DNA from 2 places in the Streptomyces sp. NBC_01428 genome. Region 2 is predicted to be linked to the other one. Evidence: predicted binding sites of a transcription regulator. Region 2 holds the regulator's gene; the other holds the start of a gene.

Region 1 (15,880 bases), 1.0 Mb from region 2:
CGCCACGACACCTCGCTGCGCACGACGATCCGCTCCGCGCTGCCCGCCGGTCTCCTCGGCGTCGGCGAGCCCCTCATCTACGGCGTCTCGCTCCCCCTCGGCCGCCCCTTCCTCACCGCCTGCGCGGGCGGAGCGGCGGGCGGCGCCTTCATCGGCTTCTTCTCGATGCTCGGCGACCGGGTCGGCTCGACCGCCATCGGCCCCTCCGGCTGGGCCCTGTTCCCGCTGCTGTCCGGCAACCGCGGGCTCGGCCTGACCGCGGCGATCTACGCGGGCGGCCTGCTGACCGGGTACGCCGTCGGCTTCGCGGCCACCTACTTCTTCGGCCTGGACCACAGGACACGCGTCCCGAGCCCGGAACCGGCCGCCGCGTAGCCGTACTGTCGGCGGCGCGTGCGACGCTGGGACCATGAACCACGCACAGCTGACCGCCCTCGGGCGCGCCCTGCGGGTGCTCGGGGAGCACGGCGACGCCCTGAACGCCGACACCCCCGACGCCAAGCTGCACGAGGTCAAGGCGGACCTGAAGCGGGCCCTGGACCTGCTGGAGGAGACGGTGACGACGGCGGCGCCGACCACCCGCTGCTCGGAGCATCCGAACGGCCCCGTGGACGAGAGCGCACCCGACCGCTGCCTGCTCTGCGAGACCCGCCGCCGCGCCGCCCGCCGCACCGAGGTCAACGACGCGTACACGCACGTCCGGACGCCCGCGCCGGACGAGATGCCCGAGCGGGCCATGTCCCGGTACGGGGTCCGGGGCGACCGCCCCCAGCCGCAGCAGCGCTGGCTCCCCGAGGTGTGGACCGGCCAGGAGTGGCACCTGTGCGGCACCCCGCGCCGCGACCGGCACGAGGCCGAGCGCTACCTCGCCGCCGAGCGCCGCACCCCCCGCCCCGGCATGGCCTACCGCCTCGTCCACGAGTTCACCGACTACGAGGTGCTCCGCATCTGGGGCACCCCGGTGAAGGTCGACATCGAGCCCATGGGCAACCTCTAGCGTCCGGCGACGGGCCCGGAGGTCCCCTCACCGGTGACCACCCGGGCCGGTCCCTCACGGCAGCCGCGTCTCCGCGTTGAGCCGCCGCACCCGTGCCCGCAGCAGGTCCCCCGGCGACGGCTCCCCGAGGCACTCCGGCGGACAGTCCCACTCGCGCCCGCCGCCCGGCGGCCGCAGCTGGACCAGCCCGCCCTCGCGTCCCATCACCTGCCCGAGCCGGCCGTCCCGCTCGTCGACCGCGTACTCCTCGCTCACGCGCCGCCGCCCTCGCCCGTGCCGCCGCACGCGCGCAGCACCGCGGTCAGCTTCTGCGCGGTGCCGACGTTGCAGCGGCCGAGCGCGACCAGGGCGAACGGCTCGTCGCTCGCCCCGGTCACCGGATCGACCCGCAGCGACGGCAGCACCACGCCGACGCCGGTCAGCGCCGCCTTCAGCTCCGCCACGATCTCCTCCGTCGGCCGTACCCGGGTACCCGGAGTCATCTCCATCGGACCGTTCCCTCCACGCTGAGTGTTCGCTTTCACCACCCAGCGTGGCCATCACCCCTCTAACCTGGCCAGAGTCTGCGTCTCAACAACCCCACCTGTGTGACAGGGAGTTGCCATGCCCGGACCGAAGGACCTCGACCCCTCCTCCTCGCCCCGCGCGATGATCGGCGCGGAGTTGCGGTACGCCCGCGAGAACGCGGGGCTCTCCCAGGCGGAGCTGGGCGAACCCCTCTTCGTGAGCGGCTCGTTCATCGGCCAGCTGGAGGCGGGGACGCGGCGGCTGCATCTCGAATACGCGGTCCAGATAGACGAGATCCTGAACACGAAGGGGTTCTTCGAGCGCAACTGCCGGGCGCTGGCCCGGTCCAAGTACCCGGACCACTTCGCAGAGGCGGCGGAGGCGGAGGCGGTTGCTTCGGCGATCAGGGAGTACGCGCCGACGCTGATTCCCGGCTTGTTGCAAACCAGGGCGTATGCGCAGGCGATGTTCCGCCGAGGGCGACCGACGGCAAAGGAAGAGGTCATCGAAGAGCTGGTCGCCGCTCGGCTGGAGCGCGCACACCTCCTCGACGATCCAACAAGCCCGTTGTTGTGGACGGTCCTTGACGAGGCTGTACTTCGCCGGATGGTGGGAGCGGGGCCGATCATGGCTGAGGCCCTGTGTCACATCGCCACGCTCGCCAGGGAGCACCGGGTCATCGTGCAAGTGCTGCCGTTCACAGCTGGAGCGCACATGGCCATGGAGGGCTCCCTCAAGCTGATGACCTTCGACGCGGCACCGCCCCTGGCCTACCTACAGGGGCTGGGCACAGGCCGGTTGGAGGACGACTCGGCCACGGTGGCCCACCACGATCTGACCTTCCACCTGCTCGCGGCCGACGCCCTCTCACCGCAGGAATCGCTGGCCCTGATCGACTCGGTGGCGGAGGATTACGCGCATGAGGAACAGCCCTGAATACGACCTGAGCCACGCCACTTGGCAGAAGTCCACGTACAGCGGAGCCAGCGGCGGGGACTGCCTGGAGGTCGCCGAAGGTCACCCCACCCTCGTCCCCGTGCGGGATTCCAAGAACCTGGGCCCCGTGATCGCCTTCGGCGCCTCCGCGTGGGCCGTGTTCGTCGGGCACGTCGGCGCCGAGGGCTGACCGGAGCGGGCCAAAGAAAAAGAGGCGGCGCCCGCGTCACAGCGGGCGCCGCCCCTTCAGGCAGGCTCGGACTAGCTGAGCGTCTTCAGCGCAGCGGCGTCGTACGGCTTCAGCTCGTCGAAGCGGCCGGCCAGCACCTTGGCGGCCCACTCCGGGTCCTGGAGCAGCGCGCGGCCGATGGCGACGAGGTCGAACTCGTCGCGCTCCAGGCGGTCGAGGAGGTCGTCGATGCCGCGCACCGACGAACCCTCGCCCTGGAAGGCCTTGAGGAACTCGCCGTCCAGGCCGACGGAGCCGACGCTGATGGCGGGCTTGCCGGTGATCTTCTTCGTCCAGCCGGCGAGGTTCAGCTCCGAGCCGTCGAACTCGGGCACCCAGTAGCGGCGGGTGGAGGCGTGGAAGGCGTCGACTCCGGCCGCGGCGAGCGGGGCGAGGATCGCCTCCAGCTCCTCCGGGGTCTCCGCGAGGCGGGCGTCGTACGCCTGCTGCTTCCACTGCGAGTAGCGGAAGAGGACGGGGAACTCGGGCGAGACGGCGGCGCGGACCGCGGCGACGATCTCGGCGGAGAACTTGGTGCGGGCGACCGGGTCGCCGCCGTAGGCGTCGGTGCGGCGGTTGGTGCCGGCCCAGAAGAACTGGTCGAGCAGGTAGCCGTGGGCGCCGTGCAGCTCGACTCCGTCGAAGCCGATGCGCTCGGCCTCGGCGGCAGCCTTGGCGAACGCCTCGATGACGTCGTCGAGGTCCTGCTGGGTCATGGCCTTGCCGGTGACCTCGGCACCCTCGGAGGTGACGCCGGAGGGACCGACGGCGGGGGCGTCGGCGAAGGGCGGCTCACCGGCCTTGCGGACCATGCCGATGTGCCAGAGCTGCGGGACGATCGTGCCGCCGGCCGCGTGCACGGCGTCGGCGACGTTCTTCCAGCCGGCGAGCTGGTCCTCGCCGTGGAAGCGCGGCACGCTGTCGCTCTGGCCCGCCGAGTCGTGGCCCACGTAGGTGCCCTCGGTGACGATGAGGCCGACACCCGCCGCGGCACGCCGCGCGTAGTAGCCGACGACGTCCTCCCCCGGTACGCCGCCCGGCGAGAACATCCGGGTCATCGGGGCCATCGCGATCCGGTTCGGGACGGTCAGACCGTTCACGGACACGGGGCGGGCAAGGATGTCGGCGGCGCGGGACGCGGCGTCTGTCATGTGGGGGCTCCTCGGAGAGCTCGTCGGTGGCACGTCGGGCGTTCTGCGGGGGCGGAGGATCCCACACGGTATGTGCGCGTGCATCGACTGCCCGTCAGCGTCAACCACGACATCCGGCACCGCATTCCGGCGGGCCCGCGCGGGCCCGTGTGATCCGGGCCACGCCCGCACCGCCGCGGGCCCGCTCGGCCACGGGCGGGCGGCGGGGAGGATCACGCGCCTCCGGCAGCGGGCGAAGAGGGGCCCGCGCCTGTCCCTAGGATGTGATCGATTCGAACAGGCTCCGAACAAAAGGAAACTGATGGGCAGACACATACGACGGGCGGCCGCGCTCGTCGCGCCTCTGGCTCTCGGCGCGACCCTCTTAGCTCCGGCCACCGCCCGGGCCGAGACCGTGGTCTCCGGGAACTACACGTCGGTCTTCAACTATCCCAAGCCCACGACCTACGACTCCTCGATCAACGTCTCGGTCGGCGACCTGATCGACCTCGCGGCTCCCGGCTCGACCCTGTACATGGGCATGTACTGGTTCAACAGCGCGGACCTGCGGGCGAAGCTCACCGCCGCCCAGAGCCGCGGCGTCACGCTGCGCATCATCTCGGAGTCGGCCAACCGGCCCAGCAGCGACCTGGACAGCCTCGCGCTCACCGGCGGCTCCACCCTCACCTGGTGCTCCCGCGGGTGCCTGGGCAACGGCTCGGGCGACGCGAACGCGATCGACCACGACAAGTACCTCGTGCTCGACTCGCTGACCGACGGACGCAAGAACGTCGTCTGGCAGGCCTCGCAGAACCTCGCGGGCGGCCAGGACGGCGAGATCAACAACGCGGTCGTCGTGTCCGGCAACGCGACCCTGGCCTCCCGCTACCGCGCGCACTTCAACGACCAGGTCAAGCACGCCGGCGACAGCCTGCACACGACGTACGACTACACCACCGGCGACCCCGCCTCCCCGGTCGAGGCGTACTTCTCGCCGCGCAACACCGCCTCGGACGCCGCCCACTACGGCAACGCCGACATCCTGGCCTCGTTCATCGACCAGGTCGACTGCTCGATGGACGGGAGGATCCGGATCTCCGCCGCCGAACTCGACCAGCGGACCACCCGCCCGGCCGTCTACGACGCCCTGGCGACGAAGCGGTCCGAGGGATGCAGCGTCGACGCGAACGCGCGCGACCTCAGTGACGGCGGCGGCAACAAGGGCATCAACGACCTGACCGCCCTCGACATCGCGGCCTACGGCAACCGCCCCGGCGGCTGCCGCTACAAGACCTCGGCGGGCGCCTCCTGCAACCACGGCACCACCCACTCCAAGTACCTGCTGACGGAGTGGAAGAAGAGCGACGGCACCCAGGTCCAGCACGTGTACACGGGCTCCCACAACTGGACCGCGGGCTCGCTGAAGACGAACGACGAGACGATTCTGCGCATCGACGACGCGGGCACCTACCAGGCGTACGTCGCCAACTTCAACAAGGTGCGCGCGAGCGCGGTCGACCTCGACGCCGCGAAGTACGGCTCGACGTCCCAGCACTACTCCCGGGTCAACGTGGGTACGAACGGCGACCAGCACTACAGCGCCGTCGCCTCCGGCGGCACCTCGTCCGTCTACACCGCGGTGGCCTACGAGCAGGGCGACCGGCACGACGCCTCGGACAGCGAGCTGGGCACCGACGTGTACCTGCGCCTGTACAAGGACGGGGTGCCGCTGTGGGACGAGAAGCTGCTGAGCAACGGCAACACCGGCACCGGGACGACCTGGTCGCACCAGAAGCCCGACGTGGGCGTGGACGACCAGGGCAACGCGATCGTCGTGTGGGCCAAGGACGACGACGGCAACAAGTACGCCGACATCGCGGTCCGCAAGGTGACCCCGGGCGGCACCGTCACCACGCTGCCGCGCCCGCACGCCTCCGGTGACGGGGACCAGCTGCGGCCGGCGGTCGCGGTGGCCGGCGACGGCTCGTACAGCGTCGCCTGGGAGAGCACGGCCGACGGCTCGACCCTCAACCAGGTCTACGCGAGCAGCTGGTCCCCGACCGGCGCGCTGCGCTACCAGGACGTGCAGGTCAGCACCGTCAACTCCGGTGTCGCCGGCTCGAACCGCCGGCCCGACGCGGCGATCGACGACGCCGGGAACACCGTGATCGCCTGGGAGGAGGACGCGGACGGCAACGGCGGCCTCAACATCGGTGTCGCCAAGCTGAACACCTCCGGCGGCTTCTCCGTGGCCCGCAAGGTGGGCAACTCCCTCGCCGACGGGCAGCAGACCAAGCCCGCGGTGGCCTCCACCGGTGACGGCCGGTTCGTCGTCGCCTGGACCGACGAGTACACCACCGGCACCGGCACACTGGTGCGGCCGCAGCGGATCAACCAGCGCTTCTTCTCGGCGACCGGCACTCCCGCGGCGGCGGACCGGCGGACCGCCGAGGACGGCACCGACACCGGCCCCTACGTCGACGGCAAGCGGCCGGTCTCCGACCAGGCGGACGCCGATGTCGCGGTCGCCGACGACGGCACCTTCGTCGTCGCGTGGAAGGAGGCCTTCGACGTGATCGTCGGCAACCCGGCCACCCGGTACGCGGGCCAGGACGACGTGTGGGCCCGCGGCTTCAACGCGGACGGCACGACGACCGGCAGGCTTCCGGCCACCCGCATGAACGTGGTGACCGGCGGCGGGCAGGGCGGCCCGGCCGTGGCCACGGCCTCGAACGGCCGGCTCGCGCTGACGTACTCGGACGACTACGACGCCAACGGCTTCAACGAGATGCGGCTGCGCGACGCGTTCTCCAACTCCTGATCACCCCTCTCCCGCCGCCGCCGTGACGGGCGCGGCGGGAGAGCGGGAACGCCCGAGGGCGGCACCCCCCTTCAGGGGTGCCGCCCTCGGTGTCGTACTGCGACGAACCGCTGATCCGCGAGGGGATCAGAAGTCCATGTCACCGCCCGGCATGCCGCCGCCGGCCGGGGCAGCGCCCGCCTTCTCCGGCTTGTCGGCGATGACGGCCTCGGTGGTGAGGAACAGCGCGGCGATGGAGGCGGCGTTCTGCAGGGCAGAGCGCGTGACCTTCGCCGGGTCGATGATGCCTTCGGCGATCATGTCGACGTACTCACCGGTCGCGGCGTTCAGGCCGTGGCCGACGGGAAGGTTGCGCACCTTCTCGACGATGACGCCACCCTCGAGACCACCGTTGACGGCGATCTGCTTGAGCGGGGCCTCCAGCGCGAGCTTCACGGCGTTGGCGCCGGTCGCCTCGTCACCGGTGAGCTCGAGCTTCTCGAAGACCGAGGAAGCCTGGAGCAGAGCCACGCCACCACCGGCGACGATGCCCTCCTCGACGGCCGCCTTCGCGTTGCGAACGGCGTCCTCGATGCGGTGCTTGCGCTCCTTGAGCTCGACCTCGGTGGCGGCACCGGCCTTGATGACGGCCACGCCGCCGGCCAGCTTCGCCAGACGCTCCTGGAGCTTCTCGCGGTCGTAGTCCGAGTCCGAGTTCTCGATCTCGGCACGGATCTGGTTGACCCGGCCGGCGACCTGGTCGGCAGAGCCGGAGCCGTCGACGATCGTGGTCTCGTCCTTGGTGATGACGACCTTGCGGGCACGGCCCAGCAGGTCCAGACCCGCGTTCTCCAGCTTGAGGCCGACCTCCTCGGAGATGACCTCGCCGCCCGTGAGGATGGCGATGTCGCCGAGCATGGCCTTGCGGCGGTCACCGAAGCCCGGAGCCTTGACGGCGACGGACTTGAAGGTGCCACGGATCTTGTTGACGACCAGGGTCGACAGGGCCTCGCCCTCGACGTCCTCGGCGATGATCAGCAGCGGCTTGCCGCCCTGCATGACCTTCTCGAGGAGCGGGAGCAGGTCCTTGACGTTCGCGATCTTGGAGTTCGCGATCAGGATGTACGGGTCGTCGAGGACGGCCTCCATACGCTCCATGTCGGTGGCGAAGTACGCCGAGATGTAGCCCTTGTCGAAGCGCATACCCTCGGTGAGCTCCAGCTCCAGACCGAAGGTCTGGGACTCCTCGACGGTGATGACGCCTTCCTTGCCGACCTTGTCCATCGCCTCGGCGATGAGCTCGCCGATCTGGGTGTCGGCGGCGGAGATGGAGGCCGTGGAAGCGATCTGCTCCTTGGTCTCGACATCCTTGGCCTGCTCGAGCAGGGCACCGGAGACGGCCTCGACGGCCTTCTCGATACCGCGCTTGAGGGCCATCGGGTTGGCGCCGGCGGCGACGTTGCGCAGGCCCTCGCGGACGAGTGCCTGGGCCAGGACGGTCGCGGTGGTCGTACCGTCACCGGCGACGTCGTCCGTCTTCTTGGCGACTTCCTTGACCAGCTCGGCGCCGATCTTCTCGTACGGGTCCTCGAGCTCGATCTCCTTGGCGATGGAAACACCATCGTTGGTGATCGTGGGCGCGCCCCACTTCTTCTCGAGGACGACGTTACGGCCCTTGGGGCCGAGGGTGACCTTGACGGCGTCGGCGAGCTGGTTCATCCCGCGCTCGAGACCGCGCCGTGCCTCCTCGTCGAACGCGATGATCTTGGCCATGTGAAGTGGTCCTCCCGGACGGGGTGGATTGCTCCGGATCGCGCCGGCGCCCGCGACGGACGGCCTGCATGCCCTGTGGTTCCTTGCCCCACCGGCCTGCGGACCTCGCTGGCCCGATCCAAGTTCTGTCACTCTCACTGGGAGAGTGCTAACGCCAATGATTAGCACTCGACCCCGCCGAGTGCAAGGTGCGCTCGCGAAGCGAGCTCGTTGAGGGGTGGCGGTCGGGCGACGGGCGGGCGCAAGCGCCTCCCACAAAACCGGCCCCTGCGCGAAGCCTCCGACAGGCGCGCGCTCGCGCGCCCGCGCGCGCGGAGGCAAGCAGAGGGAAGACGCACGAGGGGCCCGCATCCCTGGTGGGATGCGAGCCCCTCGGCGTGAGTTGCGTCGGTGGTCGTTCGCGCCCGATCAGACGGCGAGTTTGACCATGTCCGCCTGCGGACCCTTCTGGCCCTGCGAGATCTCGAACTCCACTCGCTGACCCTCTTCGAGGGTGCGGTAGCCGTCCATCTGAATCGCGCTGTAGTGCACGAAGACGTCCGCACCACCGTCGACCGCGATGAAGCCGTACCCCTTCTCCGCGTTGAACCACTTGACGGTGCCCTGAGCCATGCCTAACTCCCCTATTACTGGCCCTTGCACAGACCCGCACTTCGCGGATCCGGGTCAGACCTCCACCCCCCAACGGGTTGGGGGTGTGCGCCGGAACGCGTCGACCGCGGCTGAATGTATCTGTCCAACTGCCGTCTGCAACAGGTCAATCGGACGAGAATTCTGGGCACGACCGATCGCCGGTATGGGGATAATTCGCGGAGATCCAGGGCAAGTCGGGCCCCGTAAATGCCATAAACGGCTCAAAAAGGCCGGGCACTTTGGCTACTTCTTGTCGGCTGCCGGGAAAGAACTCATATGCGTCCGGCATGAAACCAACATCCAGAACGGGGCGACTTCCCCAACCCTACCCCGGTCAACCCTATGGAATTACCCCCTCCACTTCTCTCACGGAGGGGGCAATTCGATGAACTCTTCGTGTTCGGTATTACCGAGGGTAACGATCAGCCTCCGGCGACGGCCGGAATGATCGACACGCCCCCACCGTCCGGGATCGCCGTCTCCAGGCCCTGCTCGAAGCGCACGTCGTCGTCGTTCACGTACACGTTGACGAAGCGGCGCAGCTTGCCCTGGTCGTCCAGGACGCGCGCGCTGATACCCGTGTGGTTCTTCTCCAGGTCGGCGATGACCTCGGCGAGGGTCGCACCCTCGGCCGTCACCTCGGCGGCGCCCCCCGTGTAGGTGCGCAGGATGGTGGGGATGCGGACGTTGACGCTCATGATGCGAGGCCAGCCTCTCGGAAGGAGTCGAGGTTCGGGCGGATGGTCGCGGTCAGCCCGGTGTCCGAGGCCACCGCGTCCAGAGTCTTCAGGCCGTCGCCGGTGTTGAGGACGACGGTGGTCAGGGACGGGTCGAGCAGACCGCTCTCGATCAGCTTGCGGGTGACGCCGACGGTCACCCCGCCCGCGGTCTCCGCGAAGATGCCCTCGGTGCGCGCGAGCAGCTTGATCGCGTCGACGATCTGCGCGTCGTTCACGTCCTCCACGGCACCGCCGGTGCGCCGCGCGATGTCGAGCACGTAGGGCCCGTCGGCGGGGTTGCCGATGGCGAGCGACTTGGCGATGGTGTCCGGCTTCTGCGGACGGACCACGTCGTGGCCGGCCTTGTAGGCGACGGAGACCGGCGAGCAGCCCTCGGCCTGGGCGCCGAAGATCTTGTAGGGCCTGTCCTCGACGAGTCCGAGCTTGATCAGCTCCTGGAGGCCCTTGTCGATCTTCGTGAGCTGGGAGCCGGAGGCGATCGGCACGACGAGCTGGTCCGGCAGCTTCCAGCCGAGCTGCTCGCAGATCTCGTACGCCAGCGTCTTGGAGCCCTCGGCGTAGTACGGGCGGAGGTTGACGTTGACGAAGCCCCAGCCCTCGCCGGCCGGGTCGCCGATCAGCTCGGAGCAGAAGCGGTTCACGTCGTCGTAGTTGCCCTGGATGCCGACCAGCTCGCCGCCGTAGACCGCGGCCATGACGACCTTGCCCTGCTCCAGGTCGTGCGGGATGAACACGCAGGAGCGGAAGCCGGCGCGGGCCGCCGCCGCGCCGACGGCGCCGGCGAGGTTGCCCGTGGAGGAGCAGGAGAGGGTGGTGAAGCCGAAGACGCGGGCCGCTTCGATGGCCTGGGCGACGACGCGGTCCTTGAAGGAGTGCGTCGGGTTGCCGGAGTCGTCCTTGACGAACAGCTTGCCGGTCTCGACGCCGAGCTCGCGGGCCAGGTTGTCGGCCTGCACGAGCTTGGTCCAGCCCGGGTTGATGTTCGGCTTGTCCGCCACGTCCGCGGGGACGGGCAGCAGCGGCGCGTAGCGCCAGATGTTCGCGGGTCCCGCTTCGATGCGCTTGCGGAGTTCTTCGGTTTCGTAGGCCGAGAAGTCGTACGCGATCTCCAGCGGGCCGAAACACTCCTCGCAGGCGAAGACCGGACCGAGGGGGACGCGGTGTCCGCACTCGCGGCAGGAAAGCGCCGCGGCCGGGCCGAGATCGACCGCTTCTGCGGAGTTCGTGGTGCTTGCAACTGTCTGCGCAGCCATGGAGGCGAGGCCCTTTCTCCTCATCTTCCTCACGACGCACTTCGCCGTGAGACGGATTTGGCACCTTCCCTAGCCGGGAGCCTCGCGACGCGATCGTCTGGCGATCGGTACGAGACCGGCTGGAGGGTTGCCGGGGCTTCAACGGGCCGTATCCCTCTGCCCCTCTGGATGAGCGGTATTCGATTGTTGAACTGTTGAGCATATTGCGTGCCGATGATCCAGGACATGCGATGGTCATCAGCGTTGTTCAAGACTGTAACCGAAGGCCAGGACAGTTGAAGCAGTCGTCCGAACCGCGAGACGACGGCAAGCGATCAGCCGCTGGCCGCAGCGGGCACGCTGATGAGAGCGTGTGATCAGACAGTGAGGAGCCGCAGACCGTGCTGAATGAAGTCGACCGCTGGCTGAGCACACGCTCCTGGTCCCTGACCGACCGCCCGCTCCACAAGATCATGGCCGCGAAACGCACCTCCGGGTCGACGGTCAGCGTGGTGCTGCCCGCGCTCAACGAGGAGGAGACCGTCGGCGAGATCGTCTCGATCATCCGCCACGACCTGATGCAGCAGGTGCCCCTCGTCGACGAGATCGTCGTCGTCGACTCGGGCTCCACGGACCGCACGTCCGCGGTCGCCGCCGCCGCGGGCGCCAGAGTGGTGCACCGCGACGACATCCTGCCCAGCCTGCCGGCCGTGCCCGGCAAGGGCGAGGTGCTGTGGCGGTCGCTGCTCGTGACGAGCGGCGACATCGTCTGTTTCATCGACGCGGACCTCAAGGAGTTCTCGTCCGACTTCGTCCTCGGGATCGTGGGCCCCCTGCTCACGGACCCGGGCGTCGATCTCGTCAAGGCGATGTACGACCGTCCGCTGGGCGGCGCCGCCGGGCAGGGCGGCCGGGTCACCGAGCTGATGGCCCGCCCCCTGCTGAACATGCACTGGCCGCAGCTCGCGGGCTTCGTGCAGCCGCTCGGCGGGGAGTACGCGGCCCGGCGCTCGCTGCTCGAACAGCTGCCGTTCCCGGTCGGGTACGGCGTGGAGCTGGGCATGCTCGTCGACGCGCTGCACCTGGTGGGCCTGGACGCCCTCGCCCAGGTCGACGTGGGGGTGCGCAAGCACCGCCACCAGGACGGCCAGGCCCTGGGCCGCATGGCCGCCGCGATCTACCGCACCGCCCAGTTGCGGCTGGCCCGCGGCCACCTGATCCGCCCCGCGATCACCCAGTTCGAGCGCACCCGGGACGGTTTCGAGCCGCGCACGTACTCGGTGGACACGGAGGAAAGGCCCCCCATGTCCGAAATCGCCGAGTACCAGCAGCGCAAAGCCGCGTGAGCGTTCCCGTCGGCCGGGGATCGCATACGGCCGACGGGAACGTTTGAGCGTTTCCGGACGGGGCTAGGTTTCGAGGCATGGCTTCCACGCACGGTGCCCACGGCATCCTCGTCGCGTCCAACCGCGGCCCGATCACCTACCAGACCCAGGACGACGGCTCGCTGCAGGCCAAGCGGGGCGGCGGCGGGCTCGTCTCCGGGCTGTCGGCGATCGGGCCGGACGCGGACGCCCTGTGGGTGTGCGCGGCCCTCGGCGACGGCGACCGGGAGGCCGTGCGCCGGGGGGTCGGGGAGGACGGCGTGCGGATGCTGGACATCGACGCCGAGGTGCACGCCGACGCGTACAACGGCATCGCCAACTCCGTGCTGTGGTTCGTCCACCACATGCTGTACCAGACCCCGCTGGAGCCGGTCTTCGACGCGGAGTTCCGGCGCCAGTGGGACGCGTACCGCGCCTACAACCAGGCCTTCGCCGAGGCGCTGGCCGAGGAGGCCGCCGAGGGCGCCTCGGTGCTGGTCCAGGACTACCACCTGTGCCTGGTGCCGGGGCTGCTCCGCGCGCTCCGGCCCGACCTGCGCATCGGCCACTTCTCCCACACGCCGTGGGCGCCCGTGGACTACTTCCGGATGCTGCCCGACGACATCCGCGCGGAGCTGCTGGACGGCATGCTCGGCGCGGACCGGCTGGCGTTCCTGACCTGGCGCTGGGCGACGGCCTTCCTGGACTGCGCGGCGGAGATCGACCCGGAGCGCTACCGCGTGCCGCCCGCCTCGGAGGCGTCGCGGTCGGTCGAGCACCTCGACGGCGCCGCGCCCGCCCGGACCCTCGTCGGCGTGCACGGGCTCGGCGCGGACGCCGAGTTCCTGCGCGCCCGCTCGCACGAGGCCGACGTCGAGGAGCGGATCGTCGCGCTGCGCGAGGAGATCGGCGAGGGGCGCCGGACGATCGTGCGCGTCGACCGGACCGAGCTGTCGAAGAACATCGTGCGCGGCATGCTGGCCTACCGGCAGCTCCTCGACGACCACCCGGAGTGGCGCGAGCGCGTCGTCCACGTGGCGTTCGCCTACCCCTCGCGGCAGGACCTCGCGATCTACCGGGACTACACGGCCGAGGTGCAGCGCGTCGCCGACGAGATCAACTCCAGCTACGGGACGCCCGGTTGGACCCCGGTCGTGCTGCACGTCAAGGACGACTTCGCCCGCTCGCTCGCCGCGTACCGGCTGGCGGACGTGGCCCTGGTGAACCCCATCAGGGACGGCATGAACCTCGTCGCCAAGGAGGTCCCGGTCGTCTCGGACGAGGGCTGCGTCCTGGTCCTGTCGCGGGAGGCGGGGGCGTACGAGGAGCTGGGCGAGGACGCCGTCTCGGTGAACCCGTACGACATCATCGGCACCGCGCGGGCCCTGCACGAGGCGCTGACCATGCAGCCGGGCGAACGCGCCGAGCGGACCAAGCGGCTGACCGCCGCGGCCACCGCGCTGCCGCCGGCCCAGTGGTTCCTGGACCAGCTGCACGCGCTGGAGGCCTGACCCGGCGACCGGCCGTCCACCGGCCACCGTCCAACAAGGCCGTTGCCGCAGCCGGGTTGTCGTGACCCGGCGGGCAACGGCCTTCGTTCTCAGGCCAGTCGCGCGGCGAGCGCGGCGAGCAGCCGGACGACTCCGGCCGGCCCGTCGACCACCAGGTCGGCGCGCTCGGCGAGTTCACCGACCTCGGGGGTGCCGCTGCACACCAGGAGCCCGGGGACGCCGTCGGAGCGGAGCTTGTCCACGGCGGCGAACGCGGGCAGGTCGCCCAGGTCGTCACCGGCGTACAGGACGGCCTCGGCGCCGGTCTCGCGGATGTAGTCGAGGAGGGCGACCCCCTTGTCCATGCCGGGCGGGCGCAGCTCCAGGACCATCCGGCCGGGTTCGACGATCAGTCCGTGCCGGGTGGCGAGGTCGGCGAGCGGTTCACGGAGCGCTTCGAAGGCGGCCTGCGGGTCCTCGGCGCGGCGCGTGTGCACGGCGAGCGCGCGGCCCTTCTCCTCGATCCAGGTGCCCTGCCAGGCGCCGATCTTGTCCAGGAAGCCCGGCAGTTCGGCGCGGACGGCGGCGACGCCGGGGTGCGGGGCGGGGGCGGTGACGTCGCCGCTGACGGCGTCCCAGCGTTCGGCGCCGTAGTGGCCGAGGACGACGAGGTGCTCCAGTCCGGGGACGCCCGCGAAGCCGCCGTGCCGGACGGCGACGCCGGGCGGACGGCCGGTGATCACGGCGACGGAGGCGACCTTCGGGGCCAGTGCCGCGAGGGCGGGGACCGCGTCCGGATGTGCGCGGGCCCGGTCGGGGTCGGCGACGATGGGGGCGAGGGTCCCGTCGAAGTCGAGTGCGACGACCGTCCGGGTGGGGCGGGAGAGGATCGCTTCCAGACCGTCGCGCCCGGCGGGGGTCACCGGGGCCGGCAAGGGGTCCTTGGATTCGGGGTGGCTGCCCATGGGGCGACCCTATCCGGGTCCGGGCGGGCGCACCCCCGGCTCGTGGCCGCGCGGGGGACCGTGCGGCCGGAATGCGCCGGGGCCCGGCCGGTCAGCGCTCCGAGCGGCGGGCCTCCCGCACCCGGCGCAGCCGGTTCACCGTCACCGGGTCGTGCGCGAGGGCCCTCGGGTCGTCCAGCAGGGCGTTGAGCAGCTGGTAGTAGCGGACCGGGGCCAGACCCAGCTGTTCCCGTATCGCGCGCTCCTTGGCGCCGGGGCCCGCGAAGCCACGGCGCTCCAGGGCGAGGACGCGCTGTTCCCGCGCCGGCAGCTCTTCCATGGACAGCACGGTAACCCCCACCACCGACAGCGGCCCGTGCCCCTCGTCCTGGCCCCTGGCCCTCGTCCTGCCCGGAGGGCTAGCCCGCCCTGCTGTCCGCCATGGTCGCGCTGGTCTGGAGCGAGCCGAGCACCTCGGCCGGGTCGCCGCCCGGGCTGACGGCCTTGGCGATGCTGCTCTTCACGTCGGCGCTGACCCCGGCCCAGGAGGTCTTGCCGACCGGGTAGAGCTGGGAGGAGGGGAGCTGGGCGAGGAAGGGCTCCAGGTCCTTGTCGTCCTTGTCCACGGCCATGGCCTCGGACGCGGACGCGGTGACGGGCAGCAGGTCGTACTTGTGGGAGAAGGCCAGGACGTTCTTGTCCTGGTAGACGAAGTCGAGGAAGTCGCCGACCTGCTCGGCGTTGCCGTTCTTCTTGAAGGCCATCATCCAGTCGGCGACGCCCATGGTCGCCTTCGCCCTGCCGTCGATGCCGGGCATCGGCACCATGCCGAACTTCACGCCCTTGCTCGCGGCCTGCTGCATCAGGGTGGGGTGTCCGACGAGCATGCCGACGTCACCGCGGGTGAACGCCGAGAAGGCGGCCGCACGGTTCAGCTTGGCAGGTGCGACGGGTCCGGTGAGGCCCTTGGCGACCAGTTCCTCCTTGATCCAGGAGAACGTGTGGACGTTCTGCACGGAATCTATGGAGTACGTGCCGACGTCGTCCGTGTAGCCGGTGCCGCCGCCGCTCAGCAGCCACTGCATCGTCTCCGCCTGGGCCTCCT
Region 2 (15,880 bases):
TGCTGGCCGCCGACGACCTCGTCCGGATGCTGGGGGCGATCCGTGACGAGTTCGGTCTCGCGGACGACGCCGAGATCACCACGGAGGCGAACCCGGAGTCGGTCGACCCGGAGTACCTCGCGACGCTCCGCGCCGGCGGCTTCAACCGCGTCTCCTTCGGGATGCAGAGCGCCCGGCAGCACGTGCTGAAGGTGCTGGACCGCACCCACACCCCCGGCCGCCCCGAGGCCTGCGTCGCCGAGGCCCGCGCGGCCGGCTTCGAGCACGTGAACCTCGACCTGATCTACGGCACCCCGGGGGAGTCCGACGACGACTGGCGGGCCTCCCTCGAAGCAGCCCTCGGCGCCGGCCCCGACCACGTCTCGGCCTACGCGCTCATCGTCGAGGAGGGCACCCAGCTCGCCCGCCGCATCCGCCGCGGCGAGGTCCCGATGACCGACGACGACGTCCACGCCGACCGCTACCTCATCGCCGACGAGGTGATGGCCGAAGCGGGCTTCGACTGGTACGAGGTGTCGAACTGGGCCACCACCGAGGCGGCCCGATGTCTGCACAACGAGCTGTACTGGCGCGGCGCGGACTGGTGGGGCGCGGGCCCCGGCGCCCACAGCCACGTCGGCGGCGTCCGCTGGTGGAACGTGAAGCACCCCGGGGCCTACGCGGCGGCGCTGGCCTCCGGCCGGTCCCCGGGCGCCGGGCGCGAACTCCTCTCCGACGAGGACCGCCGCGTCGAGCGCATCCTGCTCGAACTGCGGCTGCGCGAGGGCTGCCCGCTCTCGCTGCTCCGCCCCGACGGCCGCACGGCCTCCCGCCGCGCCCTGTCCGAGGGCCTCCTCGAACCGGGCCCCTACGACGAGGGCCGCGCCGTCCTCACCCTGCGCGGCCGCCTCCTCGCGGACGCGGTCGTCCGGGACCTGGTCGACTGACCGGACGACGACGCAGGAAGCCACCGCGGCCCCGGACACCACCGGACGGGCGGCCGGACGCGACCGTGCCCGGCCGTGGCGCGGTCCGGCCTACTCCGGCGCCGTGACGAAGTCGATCAGTTCCTCGACGCGGCCCAGGAGTTCGGGCTGGAGGTCCTTGTAGGAGTGGACCCGGGACAGGATGTGCTGCCAGGCCGCGCCGGTGTTCTCCGGCCAGCCCAGGGCCCGGCACACGCCCGTCTTCCAGTCCTCGCCGCGCGGCACCCGGGGCCAGCCCGGGATGCCCACGGAGGACGGCTTCACGGCCTCCCAGATGTCGATGTAGGGGTGGCCGAGCACCAGGGCGTGCTCACTCGTCACCGCCGCGGCGATCCGGGACTCCTTCGAGCCGGGCACCAGGTGGTCGACGAGCACGCCGAGCCGGGCGTCCGGGCCCGGCGCGAACTCCTCGACGATCGCGGGAAGGTCGTCGACGCCCTCCAGGTACTCCACGACGACGCCCTCGACGCGCAGGTCGTCGCCCCAGACCCGCTCGACCAGTTCGGCGTCGTGGCGGCCCTCCACGTAGATGCGGCCCGCCCGCGCGACCCGGGCGCGGGCGCCGGGCACCGCCACCGAGCCGGACGCGGTACGGCTGGGACGTACGGGTGCCGCGGACGCCGGGCGGACCAGCGTCACCACCCTGCCCTCCAGCAGGAAGCCGCGCGGCTCCATGGGGAACACCCGGTGCTTGCCGAAGCGGTCCTCCAGGGTCACCGTGCCCGCCTCGCAGCCGATCACCGCGCCGCAGAAACCGGTGCCGGGCTCCTCGACCACCAGACCCGGGTCCGCCGGGACCTCGGGCACGGGCTTGGGCTTCTTCCACGGCGGGGTCAGGTCCGGAGAGTACTGGCGCATTCGCATGACGATAGGAGAAGCACGCCGGGGCTCACCGCGACACGCCGAAACGCGCGGCCAGCTCGTCCCGCTGCGAGCGGACGAACGCGGCGTCCACCAGCGCTCCGTGGCCGGGCACGTACACAGCGTCCCGCCCGCCGAGTGCGAGCAGCCGGTCGAGCGCCGCCGGCCAGCGCGACGGGACCGCGTCGGGGCCCGCCTGCGGCTCGCCGGACTCCTCGACCAGGTCGCCGCAGAACACCACCGAAGGGTCGCCCGGCACCACGGCCACGAGGTCGTGGGCGGTGTGGCCCTCACCGATCCGCACCAGCCGCACCAGGGCGCCCTCGCCGAGTTCCAGGTCCCGGGTGCCCCGGACGCCGTGCGCGGGGCGTACGAGGGCGTCCGCCGCCTCCCGTGCCGCCCCGGGGTCCAGCCCGTTGCGCACCGCGTCCGCCCGCAGCTCCTCACGACCGTGCTCGTACACCCCGGACGAGCCGTCCGCGACGAACACCTCGGCGCCCGCGAACGCCACGGCGCCGAAGACATGGTCGAAATGCGGGTGGGTGAGTGCGAGGTGCGTCACGTGCCGCCCCGGGCCGAGCAGCCGCTCCGCCTCCGCGCGCAGCGCCGCGCCCTCCGCGACACCCGACCCGGCGTCGATCATCAGCGCCGCGTCCCCGCCGACGACGAGCCCGACGGTGCAGTCCCAGCCCGGAAGCCGCCGCCGGCCGATCCGGGGCGTCACCCGTTCCCACCCCAGCTCTTCCCAAGTCAGCCTCATACGGCGACGCTAGCGGTGACCGGGTGTCGCGCACGACATCGCAGGCCCGCCCTTGCCGGGGTCGTGCCTCACCGCCGTACACTGGCCCGGGGAACGCTGGCACTCGGGCGCGTTGAGTGCCAGGCGAAAAGCCACGAAGGCCACGAAGACCACGGAGTCGACTTCTGGAGGTGTGCGCGATGCTCAGTGAACGCAGGCTCGAGGTGCTCCGCGCCATCGTCCAGGACTATGTGGGCACCGAGGAGCCGGTCGGCTCCAAGGCGCTCACCGAGCGTCACCGGCTCGGCGTCTCGCCGGCGACCGTCCGCAACGACATGGCGGTCCTGGAGGACGAGGGCTACATCGCCCAGCCGCACACCAGCGCCGGACGCATCCCCACGGACAAGGGATACCGGCTCTTCGTCGACAAGCTCGCGGGCGTCAAGCCGATGACCGCGCCGGAGCGGCGCGCCATCCAGAACTTCCTGGACGGAGCCGTCGACCTCGACGACGTCGTCGGCCGGACGGTGCGGCTGCTCGCGCAGCTCACCCGGCAGGTCGCCGTCGTGCAGTACCCCTCGCTGACCCGCTCGACCGTGCGGCACGTGGAACTGCTCTCGCTCGCCCCGGCGCGCGTGATGCTCGTGCTGATCACGGACACCGGCCGGGTCGAGCAACGCATGATCAACTGCCCCGTCCCGTTCGGTGAGACTTCTCTCGCCGATCTGCGGGCCCGGCTCAACAGCCGGGTTGCGGGCCGCCCCTTCGCGGACGTCCCGCAGCTCGTGCAGGACCTCCCCGACGCCTTCGAGGCGGAGGACCGGGGTACGGTCTCGACAGTGCTCTCCACCCTGCTGGAGACACTTGTCGAAGAGACCGAGGAGCGGCTGATGATCGGCGGGACCGCCAATCTCACCCGTTTCGGACATGACTTCCCTCTCACCATCCGTCCGGTGCTCGAAGCGCTGGAGGAGCAGGTCGTGCTCCTCAAGTTGCTTGGAGAGGCCGGGGATTCGAGCATGACCGTGCGAATCGGTCATGAGAACGCGTATGAGGGACTCAACTCCACGTCCGTGGTCTCGGTCGGCTACGGTTCGGGCGGCGAGGCAGTAGCCAAACTCGGCGTGGTCGGCCCGACCCGCATGGATTACCCGGGAACGATGGGAGCGGTACGAGCGGTGGCACGGTACGTCGGACAGATCCTGGCGGAGTCGTAAGTGGCCACGGACTACTACGCCGTACTCGGCGTGCGCCGCGACGCGTCCCAGGACGAGATCAAGAAGGCGTTCCGGAGGCTCGCGCGCGAGCTGCACCCGGACGTCAATCCCGATCCGAAGACGCAGGAGCGCTTCAAGGAGATCAACGCCGCCTACGAGGTGTTGTCGGACCCGCAGAAGAAGCAGGTCTACGACCTCGGCGGCGACCCCCTGTCCCAGCAGGGCGGAGGCGCCGGCGGCTTCGGCGCTGGCGGCTTCGGGAACTTCTCGGACATCATGGACGCCTTCTTCGGCACGGCGTCGCAGCGCGGACCGCGCTCGCGCACCCGCCGCGGCCAGGACGCCATGATCCGGCTGGAGATCGAGCTGGACGAGGCGGCCTTCGGCACCACGAAGGACATCCAGGTCGACACGGCCGTCGTCTGCGCGACCTGCAACGGCGAGGGCGCCGCACCCGGGACCTCCGCGCAGACCTGTGACATGTGCCGCGGCCGCGGCGAGGTGTCCCAGGTGACGCGGTCCTTCCTCGGCCAGGTCATGACCTCGCGGCCGTGCCCGCAGTGCCAGGGCTTCGGCACCGTGGTCCCGACCCCGTGCCCCGAGTGCGCGGGCGACGGCCGGGTCCGCTCCCGCCGCACCCTCACGGTCAAGATCCCGGCCGGTGTGGACAACGGCACCCGGATCCAGCTCGCGGGCGAGGGCGAGGTCGGCCCCGGCGGCGGCCCCGCCGGCGACCTGTACGTCGAGATCCACGAGCTGCCGCACTCGACGTTCCAGCGTCGCGGCGACGACCTGCACTGCACGGTCACGATCCCGATGACGGCCGCAGCCCTCGGCACCAAGGTGCCCCTGGAGACCCTCGACGGCATGGAGGAGGTCGACATCCGTCCGGGCACGCAGTCCGGCCAGTCGATCCCGCTGCACGGCCGGGGCGTCACGCACCTGCGCGGCGGCGGCCGGGGCGACCTCATCGTGCACGTCGAGGTCACCACGCCCACCAAGCTCGACCCGGAGCAGGAGCGGGTCATGCGCGAGCTCGCGGCGCTGCGCGGCGAGGAGCGGCCCACCGGCCAGTTCCAGCCCGGGCAGCAGGGGCTCTTCTCCCGGCTGAAGGACGCCTTCAACGGACGCTGACGCGACGGCGGCACGGGGCGGTATTCCCGCCCCGTGACCGCCCGCCGCGCCACCCCGTAACCGAGCGGACGGCCGGATTCGGACTTGTACGGAGGACGTGACAACATGCCGTCATGTCCTCCGCGCTGACCGATCTCTTCCCTCACCCGATCGTGCAGGCCCCCATGGCGGGCGGCGTCTCCGTCCCCCAGCTCGCGGCCGCCGTGTCCGAGGCCGGCGGGCTCGGATGCCTCGCCGCCGGGTACAAGACGGCCGACGGCATGTACCAGGAGATCAAACAGCTGCGCGGGCTGACCGGCCGTCCCTTCGGCGTCAACCTGTTCATGCCGCAGCCGGAGTACGCGGACTCCTCGGCGGTCGAGGTCTACGCCCACCAGCTCGCCGGTGAGGCGGCCTGGTACGAGACCGAACTCGGCGACCCGGACAGCGGCCGTGACGACGGCTACGACGCCAAGCTCGCCGTCCTCCTCGACAACCCGGTGCCGGTGGTCTCCTTCCACTTCGGCATCCCGGCCCAGGACGTGCTGGAGTCACTGAACCGCGCCGGCACCCTCACCCTGGTCACCGCGACCACGGCCGAGGAGGCCCTCGCCGTGCAGCGGGCGGGCGCCGCCGCCGTCATCGCCCAGGGCGTCGAGGCCGGCGGACACCAGGGCACCCACCGCGACAACCCGGAGACCGACCGCGCGGGCATCGGACTGCTCTCGCTGGTCGCCCAGATCCGCGAGACCGTGGACATCCCGGTCGTCGCCGCCGGAGGCATCATGCGCGGCAGCCAGATCGCCGCCGTCCTCGCCGCCGGCGCCGACGCGGCCCAGCTCGGCACCGCCTTCCTCGCCACCCCCGAGTCCGGCGCGAACGCCGTCCACAAGGACGCCCTGACCAACCCGCTCTTCGTACGCACCGAACTGACCCGCGCCTTCTCCGGACGCCCGGCCCGCGGCCTGGTCAACCGGTTCCTGCGCGAGCACGGCCCCTACGCCCCCGCCGCGTACCCGGACGTCCACCACCTCACCTCGCCGCTGCGCAAGGCGGCCGCCAAGGCGGCCGACGCGCAGGGCATGGCGCTGTGGGCGGGCCAGGGCCACCGCATGGCGCGCGACCTGCCCGCCGCACAGCTGGTCGAGGTGCTGGTCGCCGAACTCGCCGCCGCCAGGACAGCGTTGTCGTCGCCCGGCGACACCCCGGACGGGGGCACGGCCCGATGACGGCACCCGTGTTCCTCGTCGACCACTTCGACGCGGGCGGCGGCGGACGCTACGTCCTCGACGGACCCGAGGGACGCCACGCCGTCTCCGTGAAGCGGCTGCGCGCCGGCGAGGACGTCGTCCTCACCGACGGGGCCGGCCGCTGGGCGGACTGCGTCGTCCTCGACACCGAGGACAAGGACCGGCTCGTCGTCCGGATGGACTCGGTGAGCGAGGAGCCGGCCGAGGAACCGCGGATCACCGTCGTCCAGGCGCTGCCCAAGGGCGACCGGGGCGAACTCGCCGTCGAGACCATGACGGAGACCGGCGTCGACGGCATCGTCCCCTGGGCCGCCTCCCGCTGCATCACCCAGTGGAAGGGCGACCGGGGGCTCAAGGCGCTCGCCAAGTGGCGCGCCACCGCACGCGAGTCCGGCAAGCAGTCCCGCCGGGTGCGCTTCCCGGAGGTCGCGGACGCCATGTCGACCCGACAGGTTGCCGCACTTCTCGCCAAAGCCGACCTCGCCGCCGTCCTGCACGAGGACACCGAGCTGGGCACCGAGCCCTTCGCGACCGCGGCACTGCCCGAGTCCGGGGAGATCGTCCTGGTCGTCGGCCCCGAGGGCGGGATCTCCCCCGAGGAGGTCGCGCTCTTCACCGAGGCGGGCGCGAGGACGTTCCACCTCGGGCGTACGGTGCTGCGTACGTCCACGGCCGGGACCGTGGCCGCCGCACTGCTGCTGGCCCGCACCGGCCGCTGGTCCTGACCCCAACCGCCCGCCCAACCACGGGGGATCCGCATGGAACTCGCCCAGGTACGGCTGCTCGTCTCCGACTTCGCCGCCTGCTACCGCTTCTACTCCGAGGTCCTCGGCCTCAAGCCGCAGTCCGGCGCGACCGGGGGACCGTACGAGAAGTTCAGCCCCGTCACCGGTTCCGCCGGCATCGCCCTCCAGGACCGGGCGATGATGGCCGAGGTGCTGGGCGAGATCGGCGAGGACGTCACCGGACACCGTTCGCTGGTCGTGCTGCGGGTGGACGACCTCGACACCTACTGCGAACAGCTCGTCTCGCGCGGCGCGGACGTGCTCCACGGACCCGCCCCCATGACCGACCGGATGCGCGTCGCGCACCTCAGGGACCCCGAGGGCAACCTCGTGGAACTCCAGGAGTGGCTGCTCCTCCTCGGCTGAACCGGCCCCGGACGGTGCCCGGAACTCCTTCGGGTGGTTGTGCCCCTCATGGCCGCATGCGGTCTACCGCACCGCGCCCCGCGGTGGCACGCTGCCGTCCATGGGGGCTTTGAGACGGATCAGGAGCCGGACCGGGCGCAGGCGGGCGCTGATGGCCCTCGGGCTGGGCGCGGCCGGGGTGTTCGGCGCGACCGCGTGCGAACCCGGGGACGGACTGAGCGCCGCCACCGTGGCGTACACCACCGACCAGACGGCGACCAAGCAGCTCGAACGGCAGAACGTGAACGTGCGGTGGCTCACCTGCACCGCCAACTACGGCAACGCCGGCAAGGTCTACACGCCCGGCAGGTCGCCCGCGCCGACCGAGAACACCGTCGCGAGCGTCGACTGCCAGGGCCAGACCGACGACGGACGGGACATCGTCGTCAAGGGCAAGGTCACCCGCGCCGTCGACGGCGCCTGCGTGCGCGGCGACCTGACCGCCACCGTCGGCGGCAAGCAGTGGTTCCACGTGAGCGGCCTCGGCAACTGCGACGCCACCAACAACCCCACCCCACCCGCCACTTACCGTCCTCCGAACGGGCCCGACCCCACCGTCACGGTCACCGTCACGAAGACCATGTGGTGCAAGGGCGACCCCACCTGCTGGCCCGCACAGGGCAAGTGACCTGCCCGGCCGTCCACGGATCAAGTGATCCGAACCCCTGTCGGGCCGCGTCCCGGCTGCATAGGGTGACCGGGTGACAGAGTCCGCAGCCTCCGCGTATCTCCGGTTTCCGCATCTGCACGGCGAGTTGGCCGTCTTCACGGCCGAGGACGACATCTGGGCCGCCCCCCTCGACGGCGGCGGCCGCGCCTGGCGCGTCAGCGCCGACAACGCACCGGTGAACCACCCGCGCATCTCCCCGGACGGCACGACCGTCGCCTGGACGTCCACGCGCGACGGCGCCCCCGAGGTCTACGCCGCCCCGCTGGCCGGCGGACCCACCAGACGCCTGACGTACTGGGGCAGTTCGCGGACCCAGGTCCGCGGCTGGACCCCCGACGGACACGTCCTCGCCCTCAGCACCCAGGGCCAGGCCAGCCTCCGCCGCAGCTGGGCCCGCGCCGTCCCGCTCGACGGCGGCCCCGCCACCCTCCTGCCCTACGGACCCGTCGGCGACGTCGCCCACGGCGAGCCCGGAGTCGTCCTGCTGTCCGCCCCGATGGGCCGCGAGGCTGCCTGGTGGAAGCGCTACCGCGGCGGCACCGCGGGCAAGCTGTGGATCGACCGCGACGGCGACGGCGAGTTCGTCCGCCTGCACGAGGACCTCGACGGGAACATCGAGTACCCCCTCCGGGTCGGCGACCGGATCGCCTTCCTCTCCGACCACGAGGGCGTCGGCGCCCTGTACTCCTCCCTCGCCGACGGCACCGACCTGCGCCGCCACACCCCGCTCGACGCGTTCTACGCCCGGCACGCCGCCACCGACGGCACCCGCGTGGTGTACTCCACCGCCGGTGAACTCCGGCTCCTCGACGACCTCGACGGAGCCGAGCCCCGCCGCCTCGACATCCTCCTCGGCGGGCAGCGCGCCGACCAGCAGCCCCACCCCGTGAACGCCGCCCGCTGGTTCTCCACCGCCGCCCCCGACCACACCGGACGCGGCAGCGCCGTCTCCGTGCGCGGCGCCGTCCACTGGATCACCCACCGCTCGGGACCGGCCCGCGCGCTCGCCGCCGACCCCGGCGTCCGCGCCCGGCTGCCCCGCGCCTTCCGTGCCGAGGGCGAGGAACACGTCGTGTGGGTGACGGACGCCGAGGGCGACGACGCCCTGGAGTTCGCGCCCGCCACCGGCGTCGCCCCCGGAGCCACCCCGCGCCGGCTCGCCGCCGGAGCCCTCGGCCGCGTCCTCGGCCTCGCCGTGGCACCCGACGGCAGCCGCGCCGCCGTCGCCTCCCACGACGGACGCGTCCTGCTCGTCGAGCGCGAGACCGGCGAGGTCCGCGAGGTCGACCGCAGCGAGGACGGCGAGGTCGACGGTCTCGTCTTCTCGCCCGACTCGGCCTGGCTCGCCTGGTCGCACCCCGGCCCGCGCCCGCTGCGCCAGCTCCGCATCGCCAACACCACCGACCTGTCGGTGACCGAGGCGACCCCGCTGCGCTTCCGGGACTACGCGCCGGCGTTCACCCTCGACGGCAAGCACCTCGCCTTCCTGTCGGCCCGCGCCTTCGACCCCGTCTACGACGAGCACGTCTTCGACCTGGCCTTCGTCGGCGGCTCCCGGCCGTATCTGATCACCCTCGCCGCGACCACGCCGTCCCCCTTCGGACCGCAGCGCCACGGACGCCCCTTCGAGGCCCCGGACAAGGACGAGACCCCCGACGGCGAGGGCACCCCCAGCACCCGGATCGACCTCGACGGACTCGCCGACCGCATCGTCCCGTTCCCCGTCGAGGCCGCCCGCTACTCCACCCTGCGCGCCGCCAAGGACGGCCTGCTGTGGCTGCGCCACCCCGTCCGCGGCGTGCTCGGCGCCTCCCGTGCCAACCCGGACGACCCGGACCCGCGGACCGAGCTGGAGCGGTACGACCTCGCCCAGCAGCGCATCGAGCATCTCGCCGCCGACGCCGACCACTTCACCGTCACCGGCGACGGCAAACGGGTCCTGCTGTGGACCGACGGAAAGCTCAAGGTCGTGCCCAGCGACCGGCGCGCGTCGAACGACGACGAGAGCGACACCAACATCACCGTCGACCTCTCGCGGGTGCGCCAGACCGTCGACCCGGCCGCCGAATGGCGCCAGATGTACGACGAGACCGGCCGCCTCATGCGCGACAACTTCTGGCGGCCCGACCTCGGGGGCGTCGACTGGGACGCCGTCCTCGACCGGTACCGGCCCGTCCTCGACCGGGTCGCCACCCACGACGACCTCGTCGATCTGCTCTGGGAGGTCCAGGGCGAACTCGGCACCTCCCACGCGTACGTCACCCCGCGCGGCGGACACCGCGGCGGCGACGGCGCCCAGGGCCTCCTCGGGGCGGACATCTCCCGCCACGAGGACGGCGGTTGGCGCATCGACCGCATCCTTCCCTCGGAGACCTCCGACCCGGACGCACGGGCCCCGCTCGCCGCGCCCGGCGTCGCGGTGCGCGCCGGGGACGCGATCGTCGCGATCGGCGGCCGGCCGGTCGACCCCGTCGCGGGCCCCGGCCCCCTGCTCGTCGGCACGGCGGGCAAACCGGTCGAGCTGACCGTCTCCCCGGCGGGCGGCGGCGACCCGCGGCACGCCGTCGTCGTACCGCTCGCCGACGAGGAACCCCTGCGCTACCACGCCTGGGTCGCCGACCGGCGCGCCTACGTCCACGAGCGGTCCGGCGGACGACTCGGCTACCTGCACGTGCCGGACATGGTCGGCTCCGGGTGGGCGCAGCTCCACCGCGACCTGCGCATCGAGGTGGCCCGCGAGGGCCTGGTGGTGGACGTCCGGGAGAACCGCGGCGGCCACACCTCCCAGCTCGTCGTGGAGAAACTCGCCCGGCGGATCGTCGGCTGGGACCTGCCCCGCGGACTGCGTCCCTACAGCTACCCGGAGGACGCGCCGCGCGGCCCCGTCGTCTCCGTCGCCAACGAGTTCTCCGGCTCCGACGGCGACATCGTCAACGCGGCGATCAAGGCACTCGGCATCGGCCCCGTGGTCGGCACTCGCACCTGGGGCGGCGTCATCGGCATCGACAGCCGCTACCGCCTCGTCGACGGCACCCTCGTCACCCAGCCCAAGTACGCCTTCTGGCTGGAGGGTTACGAGTGGAACGTGGAGAACCACGGCGTCGATCCCGACGTCGAGGTCGTCCAGGCCCCGCAGGACCACGCGGCCGGCCGCGACACCCAGCTCGACGCGGCGATCCGGATCGCGCTCGCCGCACTGGAGGAGAACCCGGCCAAGACGGCCCCCGCACTGCCGCCGCTGTGACCGGCGGGGCGGGGCGGCCGTGAACCGTCCGTCCCGCCGGGGCGACTAGCATGCGCAGGGTAATGACCGGCCGGCGTGAGGAGGCACACGCATGATGGGCGAGCCGCAGGACGACTGCCTGTTCTGCAAGATCGTGGCGGGACAGATCCCGGCGACGCTGGTGCGCGAGACCGACACGACCGTGGCGTTCCGCGACATCAACCCGCAGGCCCCGACCCACGTCCTGGTCATCCCCAAGGTGCACTACCCGGACGCCGCGTCCCTCGCGGCCGCCGAACCCACCGTCGCGGCGGACGTCCTGCGCGACGCCGGCGAGGTCGCGGCCGAGGAGAAGCTGGACAGCTACCGCATCGTGTTCAACACGGGCAGCGGCGCCGGACAGACCGTCTTCCACGCGCACGCCCACCTCCTGGGCGGCCGCGGACTGCAGTGGCCCCCCGGATAACCGGCCTTGTCCGCACGTGAACTGGTCGTCCTCGGGACCGCAAGCCAGGTCCCGACCCGGCACCGCAACCACAACGGCTACCTGCTCCGCTGGGACGGCGAGGGTCTCCTCTTCGATCCCGGCGAGGGCACGCAGCGCCAGATGCTGCGGGCCGGCGTCGCCGCGCACGACCTGAACCGCATCTGCGTCACCCACTTCCACGGCGACCACGCCCTCGGCCTGCCCGGCGTGATCCAGCGCGTCAACCTGGACCGCGTCCCGCACGAGGTGACCGCCCACTACCCGCTCTCCGGACAGCACTTCTTCGAGCGGCTGCGCCACTCCACCGCCTATCGCGAGACCGTCGGGATCACCGAGGCACCGGTCGCGGACGACGGAGTCCTCGCCACGACCCCCGCGTACACGCTGGAGGCCCGCAGGCTCTCGCACCCCGTCGAGTCCTTCGGCTACCGCCTCGTCGAACCGGACGGCCGGCGCATGCTGCCCGAGCGGCTCGCCGAACACGGCATCAAGGGCCCCGACGTCGGGGTGCTGCACCGCGAGGGCACGCTGCGCGGCGTCTCCCTCGACGACGTCAGCGAGGTGCGGCGCGGCCAGCGGTTCGCGTTCGTCATGGACACCCGGCTCTGCGAGGGCGTGGACGCGCTGGCCGAGGACTGCGACCTGCTCGTCATCGAGTCGACGTTCCTCGACGGCGACCACCAGCTCGCCTCGGACCACGGGCACCTGACCGCCGGCCAGGCGGGCCGGGTCGCCAAGCAGGCGGGCGTCCGGCATCTCGTGCTCACCCACTTCAGCCAGCGCTACTCCGACCCCGCCGCCTTCGAGCACGAGGCCCGCGCGGCGGGCTTCGACGGCGAACTGACGGTGGCCCACGACCTCGTGAGGGTCCCGGTCCCGAAACGCCGGTGACACCCGGCGCCGGGAAGGTGCCGGCCGGCCCTTGCGTCGGCCGGACCCGTGCCCGGTGCCGGGAAGGTGCCGGTTTCGGACTGTCCGGGATCCGACCGTACGATGCTTCGATGTCCCTCCCCAAGGCTGAACTGCACCTCCACATCGAAGGCACCCTCGAACCCGAGCTGGCCTTCGCGCTCGCCGCCCGCAACGGCGTGACCCTGCCGTACGCCGACACCGAGGACCTGCGCACGGCGTATCTCTTCGACGACCTCCAGTCGTTCCTGAACCTGTACTACGAGCTCATGGCCGTGCTGCGGACCGAGCAGGACTTCGCCGACCTGGCCGACGCCTATCTCGCCCGGGCCGCCGCGCAGGGCGTGCGGCACGCCGAGATCTTCTTCGACCCGCAGGCGCACATCGCCCGGGGCGTGTCCATGGGGACGGTCGTCGAGGGGCTGTGGCGGGCGCTCGGGCGCAGCGAGGAGACCCACGGCGTCTCCACCCAGCTGATCATGTGCTTCCTGCGCGACGAGTCCGCCGAGTCCGCCATGGACACCCTGGAGGCCGCGAAGCCCCACCTCGACCGGATCGTCGGCATCGGCCTCGACTCCGCCGAGGTCGGCCACCCGCCGGTCAAGTTCCGCGCCGTGTACGAGGCCGCCGCCGCGCTCGGTCTGCGGCGCGTCGCGCACGCGGGCGAGGAGGGCCCGCCCGCCTACATCACCGAGGCCCTGGACGTCCTCGGCGTCGAGCGCATCGACCACGGGCTGCGCTGCATGGAGGACCCCGAGCTGGTCGAACGGCTCGTCCGGGACCGGGTGCCGCTGACGCTGTGCCCGCTGTCGAACGTACGGCTGCGCGCCGTGGACGTGCTGGCCGAGCACCCGCTGCCCGCCATGCTGGACGCCGGCCTGCTCTGCACGGTCAACTCCGACGACCCCGCCTACTTCGGCGGCTACGCCGGTGACACCTTCCGTGCCGTGCGCGAGGCCCTGGGACTCGGCCCCGAGCGGCTGCGGGAACTGGCGCGCAACTCCTTCGAGGCGTCCTTCCTGGAGCACGACGAGGAGCGGCGCGCCCGCTACATCGCCGAGGTGGAGGCGTACGAGTTCTCGTGACGGGGGCGGGAGCCCGGCCGGGCGTTCCCCGGCCGGGCCTCGCGCGCCTTCCGCTCCGGACGCGTCACACGCCTTCCGCCGCGGACGCCGCCGTCGCCGCTCCGGCGTGCCGGGGGCCGGCCGTGCCGTACGCCTCCCGTGGGGCGGGCACGGCGTCCAGCGGGCTCCCGGCGACCGGGATCTCGACGACCGGCAGACGCGCGAACGGGTCCTCGGCGGACGGGCTGTCCGCGAGAAGGTCCGCCAGGCCCGCGACGTCCGCGCCCGTGACCTGCCCGGCCGCGCTCTCCACGGCCGCCGTCTCCGGTACGGGAATGTCGACGACCGGGATCTCGACGACCGGGATCTCGGCGAGCGGGATCTCGGCGAGCGGGATCTCCACGACGGGGATCTCCACGACCTGGCTGCGGCGCGGGCGCCGGGCGACCAGGGTCATCGGGACGGTGACCAGCAGCAGGCCGGCCGCGAGGACCAGGCCCATCGCCGGATAGCCCGCCCGCGCCGACAGCAGGCTGCCGGTGAGCGGCCCGCACGCCGTACCGAGCGAGGACGCGGAGCCGACGAGGACCGCCCACCGGCCGCGCCGGTCCATCGACGCGGCGAGCCCGATCACGTACGACAGGACCACCGGGTACAGCGTGTTCCAGGCGATCTCACCCGTCGCGAACGACGTCAGGTCGGACGCCGCCGCGCTCAGCGCGATGCAGCCGGCGATCAGCACCGTGCCCAGGCCGATCGGCAGTGCCCCGCCGAGCCGCGGTCCGAGGACCCCCGCGCACACGACGCCGAGGAGTCCCGCCCCCAGTGCCACCGCGAACACCGCGCCGACGGTCACCTCGCCGAGCCCCGCCTGCGTGAGCCCGATCCGGCCGCTCACCCCCCACAGGGAGTTCTGCGCGAGCGACCAGAAGAGCATCGCCGCCGCGAGCAGCAGGCCGGAGCGGCGGTACGGCAGCGGGCCGGCCGGGCGCACGGTCCGCGTCGCCGCGGAGCGGGCCGGCAGACGGCCCGTCAGCGGCAGGACGAGCAGCGCCGTGACGGCGATCGCGGCCAGGGGGACGCCGTGCGCCGGGCCCAGGTGCGGGATCGTCAGATACAGCGCGCCCGCGAGGGCGGAGACGCCGAGCAGACCCGTGGTGGTGACGCGGTGCGGGTCGCGGCGGCCGGCGATCCCGGTCGCGGCGACCGTGGTGGCCGTACCGGAGCCGAATCCGCCGACGACCGCGCCGGCCACGACGAGGGGGAGCGCGGTCGACAGCGCGGCGGTGCCGTAGCCGGCGACCGCGAGGAGCAGCCCGGCGCGGGCGAGCCGGCGGGGGCCGAAACGGTCGACGCGGGAAGCGAGCAGGAAGCCGGCCGAGGCCGAACTCAGCAGCAGGACACTGCCGATGGCTCCGGCCTGGGTCGCCGACAGCGGGAGTCCCGCGTCGAGGCGGCCGACGGTGGTGGGGAGGAGATACGCGGCGAGGTACCCGGCCGTGAAAAGGGCGACGAGTGGCCAGGGCGTGGTGGTGCGGGCGGACACGGGCGTTCCCAGGGCATGCGAAAGGAGCGGCTCAAGAAGGGGGATGGGGCGGCTGTCGACGGACAGGAACGCGCGGGGCAATTTGTATCAAGGCGATGGCACCTCGAAAAAGGCGGGAGGGTGTGATCTGGAGCACCTTCTGTTTGGGGAGGGGAGCCGGGGGTAGATGGCCCGCCATTTCCCGGGGCCGTCGAGGACGTGGAGGCCCTCCCCGCGCACGGGGAGACGGTGTTCCCGCAGGTGGGGGAGCAAGCCCCACGGCATGGCCGGACGCCGTCACCGGACCCGTGGAGGCCGGCCGCCCACACCGGGAGGGCCCGCCGGACTGCCCCGCCGCCGCACGGGCAGGAGCCCACGAGGGCTCCGCGCCGAAGACGGTCCCGCGCCGGACGGCCCTCACGTGCGACACCCGCCGGACCCGCGGCACCGACGCCGGCCACCAGGACGGCGGCCCGCACCGACCACGGCGACGCCCCGGCGTGACCCACGGCCCGGACGGCGGGTGTGGTGCACACTGGCCAGATCCGTACCACCCCAGGGAGCACACCGTGATCGCGTCCAACGGCGAAGGACCGTTCGTCCAGGCACATGTGGACCCGCTCGCCGGGCTGCGCACGCCGCAGGACCCGCCCTGGGACGTCTACCT

What was found. The regulator HrcA, encoded in region 2, represses chaperone genes, less so after heat shock. The targets are predictions, from matches to a motif close to TTNGCACTCNGNNNNNCNGAGTGCNAA.
Region 1: groL (chaperonin GroEL) is a predicted target of HrcA. The motif match lies at 8,498-8,524, and genes of this name have one in related genera.

What each region holds. Positions count from the first base shown of each region.
Region 1 is NZ_CP109499.1:5,111,667-5,127,546, reverse strand. It holds gene OG406_RS22325 (PTS transporter subunit EIIC) at 1-375, shown strand, start outside; gene OG406_RS22320 (hypothetical protein) at 410-997, shown strand; gene OG406_RS22315 (hypothetical protein) at 1,052-1,252, opposite strand; gene OG406_RS22310 (hypothetical protein) at 1,249-1,485, opposite strand; gene OG406_RS22305 (helix-turn-helix domain-containing protein) at 1,601-2,440, shown strand; gene OG406_RS22300 (DUF397 domain-containing protein) at 2,424-2,630, shown strand; gene OG406_RS22295 (NADH:flavin oxidoreductase) at 2,702-3,820, opposite strand; gene OG406_RS22290 (phospholipase D-like domain-containing protein) at 4,122-6,620, shown strand; gene groL (chaperonin GroEL) at 6,747-8,372, opposite strand; gene OG406_RS22280 (cold-shock protein) at 8,781-8,984, opposite strand; gene OG406_RS22275 (MoaD/ThiS family protein) at 9,428-9,703, opposite strand; gene thrC (threonine synthase) at 9,700-10,998, opposite strand; SAM riboswitch class I at 11,016-11,173, opposite strand; gene OG406_RS22265 (glucosyl-3-phosphoglycerate synthase) at 11,379-12,323, shown strand; gene OG406_RS22260 (alpha,alpha-trehalose-phosphate synthase (UDP-forming)) at 12,401-13,852, shown strand; gene otsB (trehalose-phosphatase) at 13,942-14,796, opposite strand; gene OG406_RS22250 (DUF3263 domain-containing protein) at 14,888-15,115, opposite strand; gene OG406_RS22245 (ABC transporter substrate-binding protein) at 15,195-15,880, opposite strand, start outside.
Region 2 is NZ_CP109499.1:6,136,700-6,152,579, forward strand. It holds gene hemW (radical SAM family heme chaperone HemW) at 1-926, shown strand, start outside; gene OG406_RS26545 (DUF3097 domain-containing protein) at 1,017-1,823, opposite strand; gene OG406_RS26550 (MBL fold metallo-hydrolase) at 1,855-2,586, opposite strand; gene hrcA (heat-inducible transcriptional repressor HrcA) at 2,766-3,782, shown strand; gene dnaJ (molecular chaperone DnaJ) at 3,783-4,916, shown strand; gene OG406_RS26565 (nitronate monooxygenase) at 5,030-6,124, shown strand; gene OG406_RS26570 (16S rRNA (uracil(1498)-N(3))-methyltransferase) at 6,121-6,870, shown strand; gene OG406_RS26575 (VOC family protein) at 6,904-7,296, shown strand; gene OG406_RS26580 (hypothetical protein) at 7,397-7,963, shown strand; gene OG406_RS26585 (S41 family peptidase) at 8,037-11,249, shown strand; gene OG406_RS26590 (histidine triad nucleotide-binding protein) at 11,341-11,694, shown strand; gene OG406_RS26595 (ribonuclease Z) at 11,701-12,606, shown strand; gene OG406_RS26600 (adenosine deaminase) at 12,717-13,709, shown strand; gene OG406_RS26605 (MFS transporter) at 13,774-15,234, opposite strand; gene OG406_RS26610 (carbohydrate kinase family protein) at 15,783-15,880, shown strand, end outside.